DNA from 2 places in the Sediminibacillus sp. JSM 1682029 genome. Region 2 is predicted to be linked to the other one. Evidence: riboswitches for the same ligand, from Rfam matches in the RefSeq annotation. Region 2 holds a riboswitch; the other holds the start of a gene.
The links. Region 2 has a riboswitch for FMN ahead of ABVF09_RS12720 (ECF transporter S component). Riboswitches for the same ligand answer to the same signal wherever they lie in the genome.
Positions count from the first base shown of each region.

Region 1 (7,316 bases), on a different contig from region 2:
CGTTTCCATGCCCTGTTCGATCAATTTCTGCAAATCATCCCAATCTTCTTCGAGCGCATCTTCCATCTTCACCCATTGATCGGGATAATACCTTTTCATTTCATCCAATATCGGGCGATCATAGATTTGATGATATTCCGGGAGTACTTGCATCAATTGTTTGATTTTGTCGATAAAAGAAATAGAATCATCAGCCATCAATTGATTGGTCTTCTGGTCTGTCTCTTCTAAAATATTATCCACGATGGTTTCGATAATTTCTTCTTTCGAGGAAAAATGCTCATAAACCGTTTTTTTACTAATTCCTAGTTGGTTGGTGATATCATCTACCGTAAAACGCATACCGCTTTGCTGTATTTCCTCGACGACCTGCTTGATAATTCTTTCCTTCACGCTATGACCCCTTCTAGATCGTCCCCGTGAATTGAATAAATCACGGAAACTCATTCAGTTTTTTCAGTTTCCATTTTACCTGGATTCCCTTCTAGCTGTCAATTCTTCCGTGTTTGCTGAAACACTTTTACCCTACTTGGCCGCCATATCTTTCAGCGAGCTCTTCGGCAAGCTCGGCAATTAGCTCGATATTCCATTCCGCCTTACGGTTATCCGCTATTTCCAGCCAAAGCCTTCCGTGTTTTGGCCAGTAGGTGATCTCGAGTACCCCTTTTTGTCCTTCTTTTTTTGTGTGCCAATGGTAACAGCCCTTTTTTGTACTTAAGGTGGTTCTTTGGGTGATAGTCAAAGCAAAACGCTCGATCAGTTCTTCGATTTCATCGCAAATGAACTGTTCATCCATAGGCTTTACACTGCCTAAATTATTTTCCAAGATTTCATACGTAATCACCGTATCCCTCCTATTACGATTATCGTACCATAACAGGCAAGCATCGTTTGGAGAATAGGAAAATCAGTATTTTACATTCTTAGCAAACATCACAGCGAGGGGCGGGATATTTACTGGCAAGAACAGTCTTTTCCAGCTTCAGCGTCCACCCTCTCTGTGGCAAACACTCGCCAGACCCTGTTCAAAAAAACCGCGCAACCCCTCAAGTCAGGGCTGCCCGGTTTTCTTCGCATATAGTCTTTCAAGCCAGATTTTTCAACAGGTTGGCCATTTCTATTGCTGAAACGGCTGCTTCTGCTCCTTTATTGCCTGCTTTTGTCCCAGCTCTTTCGATTGCTTGTTCGATGGTATCCGTGGTCAGCACACCAAATATCACCGGCAAATCCTCCTGCATGGATACACTGGCCACTCCTTTTGAAACTTCGCTGCTTACATAATCAAAATGAGGAGTCGATCCCCTGATGACCGTCCCTAAGGCAATCACCGCATCATACTTTTTGGAAGCAGCCATTTTTTTCGTAACCAACGGTATTTCGAACGCGCCAGGAACCCATGCAACCGATACATCGTCTTCCGAAACTCCATGTCGCCTCAATGCATCCTGTGCACCGCTTAATAACTTGTTGGTGATGAACTCGTTGAACCTTCCAACCACGATTCCGATCTTTAAATCCGTACCTACCAGGTTTCCTTCGTAAACATTTGTCATTTTTATCATCCTCCTTAAAATCAGTTGCTGCCGGGAAAATCAAATAAATGGTCGAGCTTTGCTTTTTTCGTTTGCAAGTATCTTTCATTGCTTTTATTTGCCGGTATTTGGATTGCTTTTCTTTCCGTCACTTCCAACCCATAATCATTCAACCCGGAAATTTTCCGCGGGTTATTGGTCAATAACTGCAGCTTCCGGACACCAAGGTCCTTTAACATTTGGGCGCTCACTGCATAGTCCCGCAAGTCTGCCGGAAAACCCAGCTGGTGGTTTGCTTCGACGGTATCGAAACCCTGTTCCTGCAGCTTGTAAGCCTTCAGTTTATTCAGCAAGCCAATTCCTCTGCCTTCCTGACGCATGTATATCAGCACGCCAGTTCCAGCTGCCTCGATCTCTTGGAGAGCCTGCTCGAGTTGCGGTCCGCAATCACAGCGGCGGGAACCAAAAACATCTCCAGTCAAACATTCTGAGTGAATCCGCACGAGGACAGGATTCTCCGGGCTTATCTCACCCTTGAAAAGGGCGAGGTGCTCCTTGCCTGTGAATTTTTCCGTGTAAGCAGTCAGACGGAAATCCCCATAGGCAGTCGGCAGATCGATGGTTATTTCTTTATTGATCAGAACATCATTCACTTTTCGGTAGGCAACCAAATCTTGAATGGTGATAAGCGACAAGTCATACCGTTCTGCCATTTTTTCCAACTCCGGCAGCCTCGCCATGGTCCCGTCGCCGTTCATGATTTCACAAATCACTCCTGCAGGCTTAGATCCGGCAAGTTTCGCCAAGTCGACGGCAGCTTCCGTATGACCCGTCCGCTCCAGGACGCCAGCCCGTTTGGCGACTAACGGAAACACATGGCCAGGTCGCTTAAAAGCAGCAGCTTCTGTCTTGTCCTCAATCAATTTTTGGATGGTCAGTGCCCGGTCGTAAGCACTGATCCCTGTATCGGTTTCCTCATGGTCGACACTGATGGTAAATGCCGTTCCATAAGTGTCGCTGTTTTCTTCCACCATGGCTGGCAGGCGGAGTTTGTCGGCCAGCTTTTTGTCCATCGGAGCACATATAAGTCCCCTGCCTTCCTTGGCCATGAAGTTGATCGATTCAGGAGTGGCATGCTCTGCAAGCATAACCAAGTCTCCTTCGTTTTCCCGGTCTTCGTCGTCCACGACAATGACCATTTTTCCAGCCCTCAAGTCTTGTATTGCCTGGTCTATCGTTTGGAACATAACTAGTCCTCCTAATCTAAAAAGCCAAATTGCTGTAATTTTTCTGTGGTTATTTTCCCAGTCTTCCCTTCTGCAGGCTGGTATTTTGCCGTCAGTAGACGATCGATGTATTTTGCCAGCACATCATATTCCAGGTTGACGGTTTCTCCTGTCTGCTTGTCAGCGAGAATGGTTGCCCGCTGTGTTTCGGGAATCAACGAGATCGTAAAAGCCGATGGATGGACGGCAAACACGGTCAAGGAAGTGCCGTCCACTGCGACTGACCCCTTTTCCGATAGATACGGAATTCCCTCTGGCGGGACTTCGATGGTTATATAAACTGCATTTGCTTCCTTCCACTTATGGGTGATGATACCTACAGCATCTACATGCCCGGAGACAAAATGCCCCCCGAATCGATCCTGAGCACGCATGGCCCGTTCCAGATTAACATGAGTTCCGGGAGTGACTCCGGACAGCGAGGAGGTACGGAATGTTTCGGGAATGATGTCTACCGTAAAATCAGTCTCTTGAAAAGACGTGACGGTCAGACAAACACCATTCACCGAAATACTGTCGCCTATTCTCACATCGCTTGTCACCGTTTCAGCCGCTATGTTCATCGTCAACGAGTCCTGCTTGCGATGGATGGATGTTACTTTTCCCTTTTCTTCGACAATACCAGTAAACAATCACTCCGCCTCCTTTTTTGGTATGGCAATGACTTTAAGATCGCCGCCGATTTTTTCGACCGATTTAATGTCCAGCTGTTTTGCTAGCCCCATCCGTTCCGGCGAAACACCACCCACCACTGGAATGGCATCACTCCCACCAAGAAGGAGCGGAGCAATATACCAATGACACTCATCAAAAAAACCTGTTTCGATAAAAGAGCCATGAACGGTACTTCCGCCTTCTACATAGACAGACTGCACACCCTCATTTCCCAGCAGTTTCAACACGGAGTCCAACTCTACTTTCTTTGTACCGATTTGGAATACTTTCACATGCGGTTTTATCAGCTTGGATTGTTCCGTATCGGCTGAGGATCCACAAATCAACCACGTTGGCGCTTCGGGACTAGTCAGCAGGTGGCTGCCGGCAGGAATACTCAAATCGCTGTCCAGCACTATCCGAATCGGCTGCTTGCCGCCTTCCGGAAGTCTGACAGTCAGCCGTGGATCGTCCGCCACTACGGTCCCTATACCGACCAGGACAGCGTCATGGAGGTCACGCTGCCAATGAACATCATCTCTTGCAGCTGCCGATGTGACCCAGCGACTGTCACCAGTACTGGCTGCCGTTTTGCCGTCCAAAGTCATGGCCGCTTTCAATGTAACAAAGGGTGACTTTTCTCTGATTTGTTTAAAAAACCGGCGATTGAGCTCCAACGCCTTTTCCTGTCTCAAGCCCACTTCGACCTCGATTCCTGCCTGACGCAACCTTTCCACACCACGGCCCGCCACTTCGGGATTGGGATCCAGACAGGCAATGTAGACTTTCGCTAATTGATGTTCCACAATCAAATCGGCACACGGCGGAGTTTTACCATGATGGGAGCACGGTTCCAAGGTGACATACATCACTGCACCTGCCGCCGCTTCTCCCGCTTGTCTCAACGCATGCACTTCTGCATGTGCACTCCCTGCCTCCAAGTGGCTGCCCATTCCGATCACTTTGCCATCTTTCACGACGACCGCACCGACAGAAGGGTTCGGACTTGTTTGTCCAATGGTCACTTCTGCCAACGCCAACGCTGTATCCATATAGGTTTCTTTTGATGCCAAATCCTTCATCCTCTCGTTTCCCGGAGCACGGAGTTTCGATATTTCATTCAAAACACAAAAAAGCCCCGGTAGATGCCGGGGCTTTTAAAATAGGTAAAGTTAAGTTGAGACGGTGCTTCCTGAATACGGCAAAGAAAGCAGCGGCATAAAATGCCCCGCGTTTTCCCGTACTCGAATCAACGTCACAAACGTCCTGTTCCTTTTCCCATCCAGACTTTAACTGTCGGCTTTGGAATTTCACCAAATCCACCGTTGCTTTCGCAAACGGGTCACGGACTGAGGACATGAACTTGTCCATCACCGCCGGTCGGGATTTACACCCTGCCCCAAAGGAATTTCGTATTTAATTAAGGACATCATAGCATTATTTTGTGAAAAATGCATCTAACTAGCCTTATGAAAATTTCTCCAAATTACCTTGTGTGTGACCTATGAACATGTTACTATACGGTTAAATAAATTTTACCGTATGATTTTTAACAAAGGGGTGACTTGGGATGAAACAATTAATGGTATTGGAGACTTATGAACAGTTAAAATCTTTGAGTGATCCTTTTCGGAGTCAGATAATGATGCGGCTGATGGAACAGCCATACACCGGGCAGCAGTTGGCCTTCCAATTCAATCTCTCCAGGGCAAAGATTCATTATCACCTGCGGGAGTTAGCCAAAAATGGATTAGTGGAAATTGTGAAGACAGAAGAAAAGAATGGAATCATGCAAAAATTTTACCAATCCACCGCAAGAGGATTTACACCTTCAGAGGAATTGCTTCCGTATAAAGAAGAACTAAGTGAATCAATTCGGCAAATGTACACCCGCATGCTGGAAAGGACGAAAATGAGGGTAATCACCGCTCCAGAGGATGCCTTTAAGCAAGAGACAGCTACATCCAAACCCGCAGAATGGTCGCATCTTGGCTCGACATGGGAAATCTCGGCAACGGAAGAAGATTTCAAGCAGTGGATTAAGAAGTTTTTTGATTTAATAGATGAATTAAAGGCTTTAAGCGCCGAGACGGAAAACGCCCCCGATCAAAAGCTATACAGCATTACGGCTTTTGGATTCGAAATCGACGAGTCGTTGTTCCAAAAAAGAGAAATAAAAGATCAATCAAAAAAAGAATCTGAATAGTTTCTTTTTTTAAGCTTACGGTTAGTTTTTTTCAACCGTATAACTTTTTTAACTAGGAGGCCGTAAATGAACTTACTATGGACCAATCGAAATTTTCTACTGTTATTTATCGGCAGAATTGTCACCAATATCGGGGACAGCATTTACTATGTAGCTGCCATGTGGCTTGTTTACGATTTAGGCGGCAGTGCATTTTACTCTGGTTTGGCGGGGTTTTTAACGTTGCTTCCAGCGGCGCTACAGTTTTTCACAGGGCCGTTTGTCGATAAATGGCCGATTAAAAAAGTACTTGTGCTTACCCAGCTGTTACAATGCATCCTGATTTTAATCATTCCGATGGCTCACTGGCTCGGTTTTTTGTCCGTTCATCTCATCCTGATTATCATGCCACTGATCGCTTTTATTGAACAATTTGCCTATCCTTCCCAGACAAAAGCACTTGTCTATATTCTTTCCAGACAACAGCTTGTAAAGGGAAATTCCTTGTTCGCCTTTGCCTATCAGGGGATTGATTTGCTATTCAATGCCGTTTCCGGAATCCTCGTCGCCATCGTAGGAGCTGTGTCTCTATATCTTGCAGACTCCATGACATTTGCTTTGGCAGCCATATTGTTCACTATTTGTAAACTTCCATGGGCCGAAGAAAAGAGGAAAGAAAAGACATCAGTTAAACAGGCTTTTCTGGAATATAAAACGGAATTGAAACAAGGATTTTCGATTGTTTTCCACTCATTGTTGGCAAGTTTTTTAATTGGGGCTGTCGCTTGCAACTTTGCGATTGGCGCTGGATTGGCCGTCCTTCCCGGTTTGGGAGCTGAGCTGGGGGGAGCAGAAATATACGGTTTTTACTTGGCGGCTATGTCTACCGGTTCCCTGCTCGGAGCATTGACCAGTTCTTTGTTCGGCCGGTTTTCAGTGGGAAAGCTTTCCATTCTGACGTTTTTTTTCGGGTCTTGTTTCTGGGTTGCCAGTACATTTCTCACACCTGTCCTTTGGGGTGCGGTGCTATTCGGGTTGGCGTGGATACCAGTTGGCGCGACCAATGTTTTGTTTGCTGCCGTAATGCAATCCGTTGTCCCGCTCCATCTATTAGGACGAGTCAATACCGTTTCCCGCAGTATGAGTGCCTCAGCTATGCCGATTGGGTCACTGGCTGGCGGATCCCTTGCTTCTACCTTTTCTCCCGCCCTGATCTTCAGCTGTGCCGGAGCGGGCTTGTTGATAGTGGCAATCGTATGGCTCTGTCATCCGGGACTTCGAAAGCTGCCTAAAACGGCTGAAATGACTGCGGAAACCTTCGACTTGCCCACTGATATGAAAGAAAACCGAACGGGTTCGAATGCTTAGATATTCGAATCATCGTTCGGTTTTGCTTTGTCCAATATGCTTCTGTGCCAGCCATTTCTTTTGTCAATTTTGCTTTACTGCTTTAACCGTTTCCGCATCGGCATCTTCTCCGATGATTTTGACTTCTCTTTCCAGGAAAACACCGAACTTATCCTTGACTGTCTTTTGTACCAGCTCAATGACAGAGATATATTCGGTTGCAGTCGCATTGTTTTTATTGACGATGAAGCCTGCATGCTTGGTGGAAACTTCTGCACCGCCTACTCCTTTACCCTGCAACTCGCTATCCTG
Region 1 is NZ_JBEWYY010000013.1:30,558-37,873, forward strand. It holds gene ABVF09_RS17350 (TetR/AcrR family transcriptional regulator) at 1-393, opposite strand, end outside; gene ABVF09_RS17355 (hypothetical protein) at 521-844, opposite strand; gene ribH (6,7-dimethyl-8-ribityllumazine synthase) at 1,086-1,553, opposite strand; gene ABVF09_RS17365 (bifunctional 3,4-dihydroxy-2-butanone-4-phosphate synthase/GTP cyclohydrolase II) at 1,574-2,779, opposite strand; gene ABVF09_RS17370 (riboflavin synthase) at 2,791-3,450, opposite strand; gene ribD (bifunctional diaminohydroxyphosphoribosylaminopyrimidine deaminase/5-amino-6-(5-phosphoribosylamino)uracil reductase RibD) at 3,451-4,554, opposite strand; FMN riboswitch at 4,739-4,883, opposite strand; gene ABVF09_RS17380 (ArsR/SmtB family transcription factor) at 5,043-5,678, shown strand; gene ABVF09_RS17385 (MFS transporter) at 5,745-7,025, shown strand; gene murB (UDP-N-acetylmuramate dehydrogenase) at 7,089-7,316, opposite strand, start outside.
Region 1: linked by a shared signal. The riboswitch ahead of ribD (bifunctional diaminohydroxyphosphoribosylaminopyrimidine deaminase/5-amino-6-(5-phosphoribosylamino)uracil reductase RibD) and the one ahead of ABVF09_RS12720 (ECF transporter S component) in region 2 are both predicted to bind FMN.

Region 2 (7,316 bases):
AAAGGCGGAGCCACGCACAAAATGCAATTGGTGTTTTTGATAAGGCAAATTATTCATGGTATGGTCGATCAACACGATTTGTTTTTTCATGTTCCTTTCCACAATCATTTCCATGAGCTGCTTAGTCCGTTCGTTCCAGCCTACTAGGATGATATGATCTTTGCCTCTGTACTTTACCAGTCCTTTTGAAAGGTCTCGTTCATGTTTGATTGTCCCTGCAGAGATGGTGGCCATATAAAATGTCACCAACCCACCGCCGGCGAGAATCAACAGAATGGCAACCAGTCTTCCGGCAGAGCTGAGCGGTACATAATCACCGTACCCAACCGTCGACCCGGTAACAAATGCCCACCAAATACCATCAAAAATAGTCGGAAAGTGAACGGGCTCCAGAATGTGAATAGCAATACCGAATAACATCATCAATAGAAGGACAGATGATAATAAACGGAAAAATATCGGCATGCGGAAATAAACCTGCAGAAGTGTTTGCATTGGGTAAGCTCACCTTTTGTTTTTTTACTATCCAGTATTTCCAAAATGTCTTTCCCATAGTATAAAAATCCCCGACTTGCGGCCGGGGAAAATAAGATTAGATTGCATGTTCTAAAGTGGAAAGAATGCTTTGATACGTTTGCTGCCAGAAGTCCTTATTGTCTCGAAATGATTTGGTTACGAAAGTGAACAATTCCCGCTGTTTTTCCTGGTAATCTGCAGCTTCTTTTTCTGGAAGATTGGCCAGGGATTGGTCGATAAACTGCTGGACCTCGGACGCCCGCGGCCCCCATTTTGCAATCTCCCGGCCATTTTCATCGATAAAGATGAAAATCGGAATGGAGCGAGCTTTTCCGTTTGTCAGATATTGATCCATCAACTCCAGGTTTTGATCACGGGCAAGCAGACGCACGTCCATTTCCGCCCGTTCGGCAAGGTGGAACAAAATCGGTACATTCATCATGGCATCCCCACACCAGTCCTCTGTTAAGACGATGACACGCAGGTTTTCTTTTGCAAGCTTCTCGAAAAGCAAATCGTCTTCAGGCAAAGTGAAATGATCATATACGTACAACAAGTTTTCTCTATGCTGTTGCATCGATTCTATATAGTCATCCGGATCGATCCCTTTTTGGTACCATGTTTCTAAATTCAACTGTATCACTCCTGATTTTTTGATTCAAAATGGATTCTGGCTTCACAACATTTAGTGTTTTCCCAAATTTTTGGTATCATTAACATATGTGATAAAGGAGGAACTACATATGGAACAAAACAGACAACAATTTTTAATGGACTTGCTGCGAACGCCATCTCCATCCAGTATGGAGATGAACATTCAAAAAAAGTGGATCGACTATGTAAAACCTTTCGCTGACAAAATAATCACCGACAATGCAGGGAATGCAATCGGTGTACTCAATCCGGAAGCTGAATTCAAAATTCTTTTGGCTGGTCACTGTGATGAAATCGCCCTTGTGATCAACCGGATTGATGAACAAGGATATCTTCATTTCGACAAAATGGGCGGCATCAATCCGAAAGCAGCCATTGGAATGAAAGTGACGGTCTTGGGCTATGCCCAGGAAATCACCGGAGTGATTGGAGTCAATGCCCAACATCATGGCGGCATCAAGGGTGATTTCGATTTAGAGGACTTGTTCATCGATTGCGGTGCACGCTCGAAAGAGGAAATGGAGAAATATGTCCAAATCGGTGATTTAGCCGTTTACAAAAGGGAACCGGAAGTGTTGCTTGATCGATATATATCCGGCCGCGGCCTTGATAACCGGACAGGCGCTTTCATAGTGGCAGAAGTGCTTCGCCGCCTGGCGGAGAAGGAAGTAGATGTGGGCGTGTATGCCGCCAGTACAGTAAATGAGGAAACCAATATGGGTGGTGCTTATTTTGCTGCCGCAGGCATTGAACCTGATATGGCTATTGCTTGTGATGTAACTTTCGCGACCGATTATCCAGGTGTGAACAAAAATAAATATGGCGACGTTCAATTGGAAAAAGGGCCGGTTCTGGCTAAAGGGGCACCGATCAATATCAAAATCAACCAGCTGTTGGAGAAAGCAGCCCGTTCTCTGAATATGCGGGTGCAATACGAATTGACCCAACGAGCGACAGGAACGGATGCAGACAAGATGCGTCTTACGGGTCGGGGAGTTCCGGTCGGACTTGTCTCCCTTCCGCTGAGGTATATGCACTCACCTGTGGAAACGGTCAGTATCAAGGATATGGATGAAGAAATTGATTTGTTGGTCAAAATGATTGCCGAGATGACCGGCAATGAAAGTCTGAATCCGCTGGAGGACTGATCAAACGTTTCTATTTGCAAAAGTTTGGAAAGGTAGTATAATAAGATTACCAATTAAATATCGAATCTATCTTCGGGGCAGGGTGAAATTCCCGACCGACGGTGAAGAGCTTGAGCTCTAAGTCCGTGACCTGTCCGGCTAACGCCGGATGGCTGACCTGGTGCGATTCCAGGACCGACAGTTACAGTCTGGATGGGAGAAGATACGGAACAGAAAAGGCATGGATAAGACTGCCTTTTATTTCCCTCTGAACATAAACCCTGAAGCTTCTATACGCTTCAGGGTTTTCTGATGGATTTCTTGATTCATGGGAATTCTGTTTCACCTTCATCGCCAGATAGGATTCGATGCACAAGATGAAGGAGGAGAAGATATTGGCTACAACAACCAAGCAATCTTCAAATTTATTAAAATTGATTATTTTGGCACTGCTGGGAACTATTTCAATGATGTTGATGTTTTTGAATTTTCCCCTTCCGATGCTGCCGCAATATTTGAAAGTTGATTTCAGTGAAGTACCGGCATTGATTGCCGCCCTGATTTTTTCCCCTGGGGCAGGCATCATAGTGGAAGCAGTCAAAAATTTGCTTTATTTGATTTATACAGGTGCAGGTGATCCGATCGGCATTGCTTCCAATTTCCTCGCCGGTGTTCTGTTTGTAGTGCCTGTATCCATGCTCTATCATAAGTTCAAAGGGGTAAAGAGTCTGGTTTCCGGGTTAGTGACAGGCACGGTTGTCATGGCAGTGGGAATGGGGCTGCTGAATTACTTTGTCCTTTTGCCCGCTTACAGTATGTTTATGGGGTGGGAATCGATGAGTGACCAAGTGAAACTGGTGACGGTAACGGGAGGTATTCTTCCCTTTAATGTAATCAAAGGAATCGTTATCGGTGCGCTTTTCGTGCCGCTGTTTATAAAGTTGAAACCATGGCTGGAGAAAAAAAGGATGGCTGCGTCTTAATATCTCCTGAAAAGAAGCTGGGACAGAAGCAAAGTGCAAAATAAAAGCCGAACGTTTTCCATAAAAAGTACCCTATAAGAAGACTCTTTTTAAGTGTCTGCTCTATAGGGTGCTTTTTATTTCGGGCATTTAGAATTCGCTCGTTTTTTTGCTTTGGCGGCCGTGCTATTGTCCCGGCCGCTTTCAATTTATTAGTCGTTTCCGTCGACTTCCTCGACTAGATAACGCGCCGTCGGTTCTATTTCCAGACGCTCTTCGGGAATTGGTTTTCCTGACGATTCACTGAAACCGTAAGTGCCTTTGTCGATTTTATCCAAAGCATGTTCGATTTCGCTTAATCGTTGACGTGCTTGTGAGTTGAGGGTGGCCGCCTTTTCCCGCTCGAACATTTCCGTTCCCAAGTCAGCCGGGTGGTTGTCATAGTTGGTGAACTCTCCGATCGAGTCGTCCGGATATTCTTTATCCAGATTATAGCTGTCGGCATTTTGACCGAGTTCTTCTTGTGCCTCTTTTTTCATCGTTTCCAATAATTGTTTATAGTGTGCGAGTTTTTCTTGATCCATTAACGATACTCCTTTCTTGCAGGTTCAGAGGATAAGAGCAGATGTGATGGAAAGGACAAAGCGCTCCATGCTGTTCTTGTCTAGCTCCGGCGCCTTTCTCCTCACGTTCATAAGCCGATTCTTTCTGTGGTAGAAGACGCCGCCCCGTTGTCGGAGGCCCGCAGACGGAGTCATGCAGGCGTTGGTGCCACAGGCCGTGCGGGACTCTCTGCGCTTTTAAACAGGCGTCTTGCTCTTTTCTTAGTTTTTCAAGGGTACGACTCCCACTGTGCAGCGTGAAACAGAAATGAGTCGCTCTTGTTCGTCCACAATTTTAATGTCCCAAACCATAGTCGTCTTGCCGAGGTGGAGCGGGGTAGCTCTTCCGGTAACGATTCCGGAACGTTTGCTTTTTATGTGGTTGGCATTGATTTCTATACCAAAAATCTGGTGTTTGTCTGCATCTATATTCAAGAAAGAAGCGATGCTTGCTGCTGATTCTGCCAATGCAACGCTGGCACCTCCATGCAAATAACCCATTGGCTGGTGCGTTTGTTTGTTTACCGGCATGGTTATTTCGACTAAATTCTTCTCCTGTGTGATTACCTGCATTCCAAGTGCTTCCATCAAGGTGTTTTCAAGATTCATAGTGAACATCCTTTCTATCATATTTCCCCGGGACAATAGGTTGAAACGTCCATTTTCTTCCTGGCTATCCCGGCATTACGTATTATGGAATAAAAAAACGACAAGTCGGCAGCTTGTCGTTTACTTCGGTGTACTTAAAAATGAAATGGAATGAAATATTCAATCAGCAACGACAGTCCCAGCAGCAACCCGAAAAAGGTGTTCGTCTGCGCTGTTGCCTTCATTGCCGGCATCATTTCCAAATTGACGGTTTTTCCTTTAAAGCCTTTGACTGCACTTACCGCTTTTTTTGTTCCAAGCAGGGTGATGAAGGACCAAATAGGCAGAATTCCTGTAAACACATAAACTGCCATCAATAAATAACTGATAGTAAATAAGGACGCTAGCAGTAACACCGCATTTTTTCTGCCGATTAAAATAGCGATTGTTTTTCTGCCGTTTTCTTTGTCGCCCTCCAAGTCCCTGATGTTATTAGAAAGCATGATCGTGCCGATAAAGATGGCTACAGGAATGGAAATCCATACAACGGAGCCGGTCACTTCCATTGTTTGAATAAAGTAACTAATCCCGATGATGACTGTTCCCATGAAAAAACCGGCGATCAGTTCCCCAAAAGGGGTATATGCGATTGGATAAGGTCCCCCTGTGTATAAATAGCCGCACAACATGGAAATGATTCCGATTGCGGCAATCCACCAGCTGGATTCAAGGCAAATATAGACGCCGAGCATGACAGCTATGGCGAAGAAACTAAGCGCCAAACGAAGCACCGTTTGAGGAGCGACCCCGTCCCGGACAATGGTGCCGCCGATTCCGACAGATTTCTCGTTGTCCAACCCTCTGACAAAATCGTAGTATTCATTGAACATATTGGTTGCCGCCTGGATGAGCATGGAAGCCAACAGCATTGCTGCAAATAACCAGAAATTAACGGAAGCATCCAGCAGTGCTGCCATGGTACCGACAAAAACTGGTACAAACGAAGCGGTAAGAGTATGCGGTCGTAGCAGACGCCACCAGACTTGAAACCCTGCTTTTTCATTGAGCGCACTGCTGATTGCGTTTTTATCAAGGGATTGCATATGGTTCTCTCCTTACATAAGCCTTCAAATCGTGGTATATCATATTAAGTTTAGGGAAACGACAAGACCGTGTCAATTATCTATTATAATAATTTACTAGGAATTAGTGGCAATTGTTGAGAAACGGACGAAAAGGGAATAAAATAGATAGTGGTTCTCAAGTCTGCAGTGCAGGTGTGAATACTTGATTTTATAGCTTGGAAGTTATATTTTTTATTAATGTGCCTTATTTATGGGTAAATAGATACATGGGCCGGTTTGCCAGTCGAGGGACCGGTGCTCGTTTCTGTACTTATATTGGAAGAAATAATCACATACTTTCTCCCTATTGTATTGGAGGGTATCATACATGATTCAAACAGAATTGAAAGAATTGGGACTTGCTGTCGAGGAGGCGGTCACCGCAGCCAGGTCAAATCAGGAGCCCCAGTTATTAAGTTTTACCGAACCGGTTCCTGCAGTCAATCCGATTTCTTTTTTCGCCAATGGGTCTTCGTTTGATGGCGGCCGGATTTTTTGGGGGAATTCTGCAGGCAGTCTCATGCTGGCAGGAGCGGGAGAAGCCCATGCTTTAATTGCTTCAGGAGAAAAACGGTTCGAACAAATGGAGAATAAATGGAAAAAGATGATCCAGCAGGCGATCATCCACAATCCTCAGCGTCAACCGGGAACAGGGCCGATTGCCTTCGGCGGTTTTTCTTTTGATCCTGCTAAACCGGCTACTTCCCTTTGGAAGTCTTTTCCCGACAGCAAACTTCGAATTCCCGCTTACTTGCTTACAGTCGTAAACGGGAAACATTATTTGACTAGCAACATCGTTGTTTATCAGGACGATAGGGCAGCTGACATCGAACAGCGCATGGATAAAGACAGACGGTTGCTGTTATCTTCTGCTACATTGCCGGAGGGGCCTGTTGTTTCGGAAAAAAGCGAGGTGGAACCCATGGCGTGGAAACAGCTCGTTCGGGAAGCTACGGAAACGATCAAGCAAGGGGAAACCGAAAAAATCGTGCTTGCGCGTGAGCTCCGCGTACAATTTTCGGACAAGGCACATGTGGCCCCTGTCTTGAAAGCATTGACAGAATCCCAGACGAATAGTTACATTTTTGCCTTTGAAAACGACGAAGATTGTTTTTTAGGTGCCACACCGGAACGGTTGGTGAAGGTGGAAGATCAAAAGCTGCTGTCGACGTGTCTCGCTGGTACTGCGCCCAGGGGAACGACCGAAGCAGAAGATAACCGGATCGGCGAGCAGCTCTTGACCGATGAAAAAAACCGCAGTGAACATCAGTTTGTGGTGGAAATGATCAAGAAAGCTGTATCCGCATGTTGTGATCACGTCCGGGTTCCGGATGAACCAGTTTTATATCCGTTGAAAAATTTGCAGCATCTCTATACCCCTGTGGAAGCCGTCCTGCATGATGGCTATACCATACTCGATATTGTGAAACGGCTCCATCCGACGCCTGCATTGGGTGGTCTGCCAAGCGAGGAATCGGTTGCATTCATCCGTGAACACGAGCACCTGGATCGCGGTTGGTACGGAGCACCGATTGGCTGGTTGGATGCCTATCAAAACGGAGAATTCGCCGTTGCAATCCGTTCGGCACTGATCCAGGACGACCATGCTTCCCTATTTGCCGGATGCGGCGTTGTTAAGGACTCAAACCCGGAGGAAGAGTATCAGGAGACAAATATAAAGTTCACACCGATACTGTCTGTTTTAGGAGGACGATCATGAGTTATACCGAGGCGTTGACCAGA
Region 2 is NZ_JBEWYY010000007.1:37,259-44,574, reverse strand. It holds gene ABVF09_RS12735 (potassium channel family protein) at 1-495, opposite strand, end outside; gene ABVF09_RS12730 (thioredoxin family protein) at 593-1,150, opposite strand; gene ABVF09_RS12725 (M20/M25/M40 family metallo-hydrolase) at 1,260-2,318, shown strand; FMN riboswitch at 2,383-2,526, shown strand; gene ABVF09_RS12720 (ECF transporter S component) at 2,693-3,280, shown strand; gene ABVF09_RS12715 (TraR/DksA C4-type zinc finger protein) at 3,472-3,843, opposite strand; gene ABVF09_RS12710 (hotdog fold thioesterase) at 4,084-4,470, opposite strand; gene ABVF09_RS12705 (1,4-dihydroxy-2-naphthoate polyprenyltransferase) at 4,605-5,552, opposite strand; gene ABVF09_RS12700 (isochorismate synthase) at 5,902-7,293, shown strand; gene menD (2-succinyl-5-enolpyruvyl-6-hydroxy-3-cyclohexene-1-carboxylic-acid synthase) at 7,290-7,316, shown strand, end outside.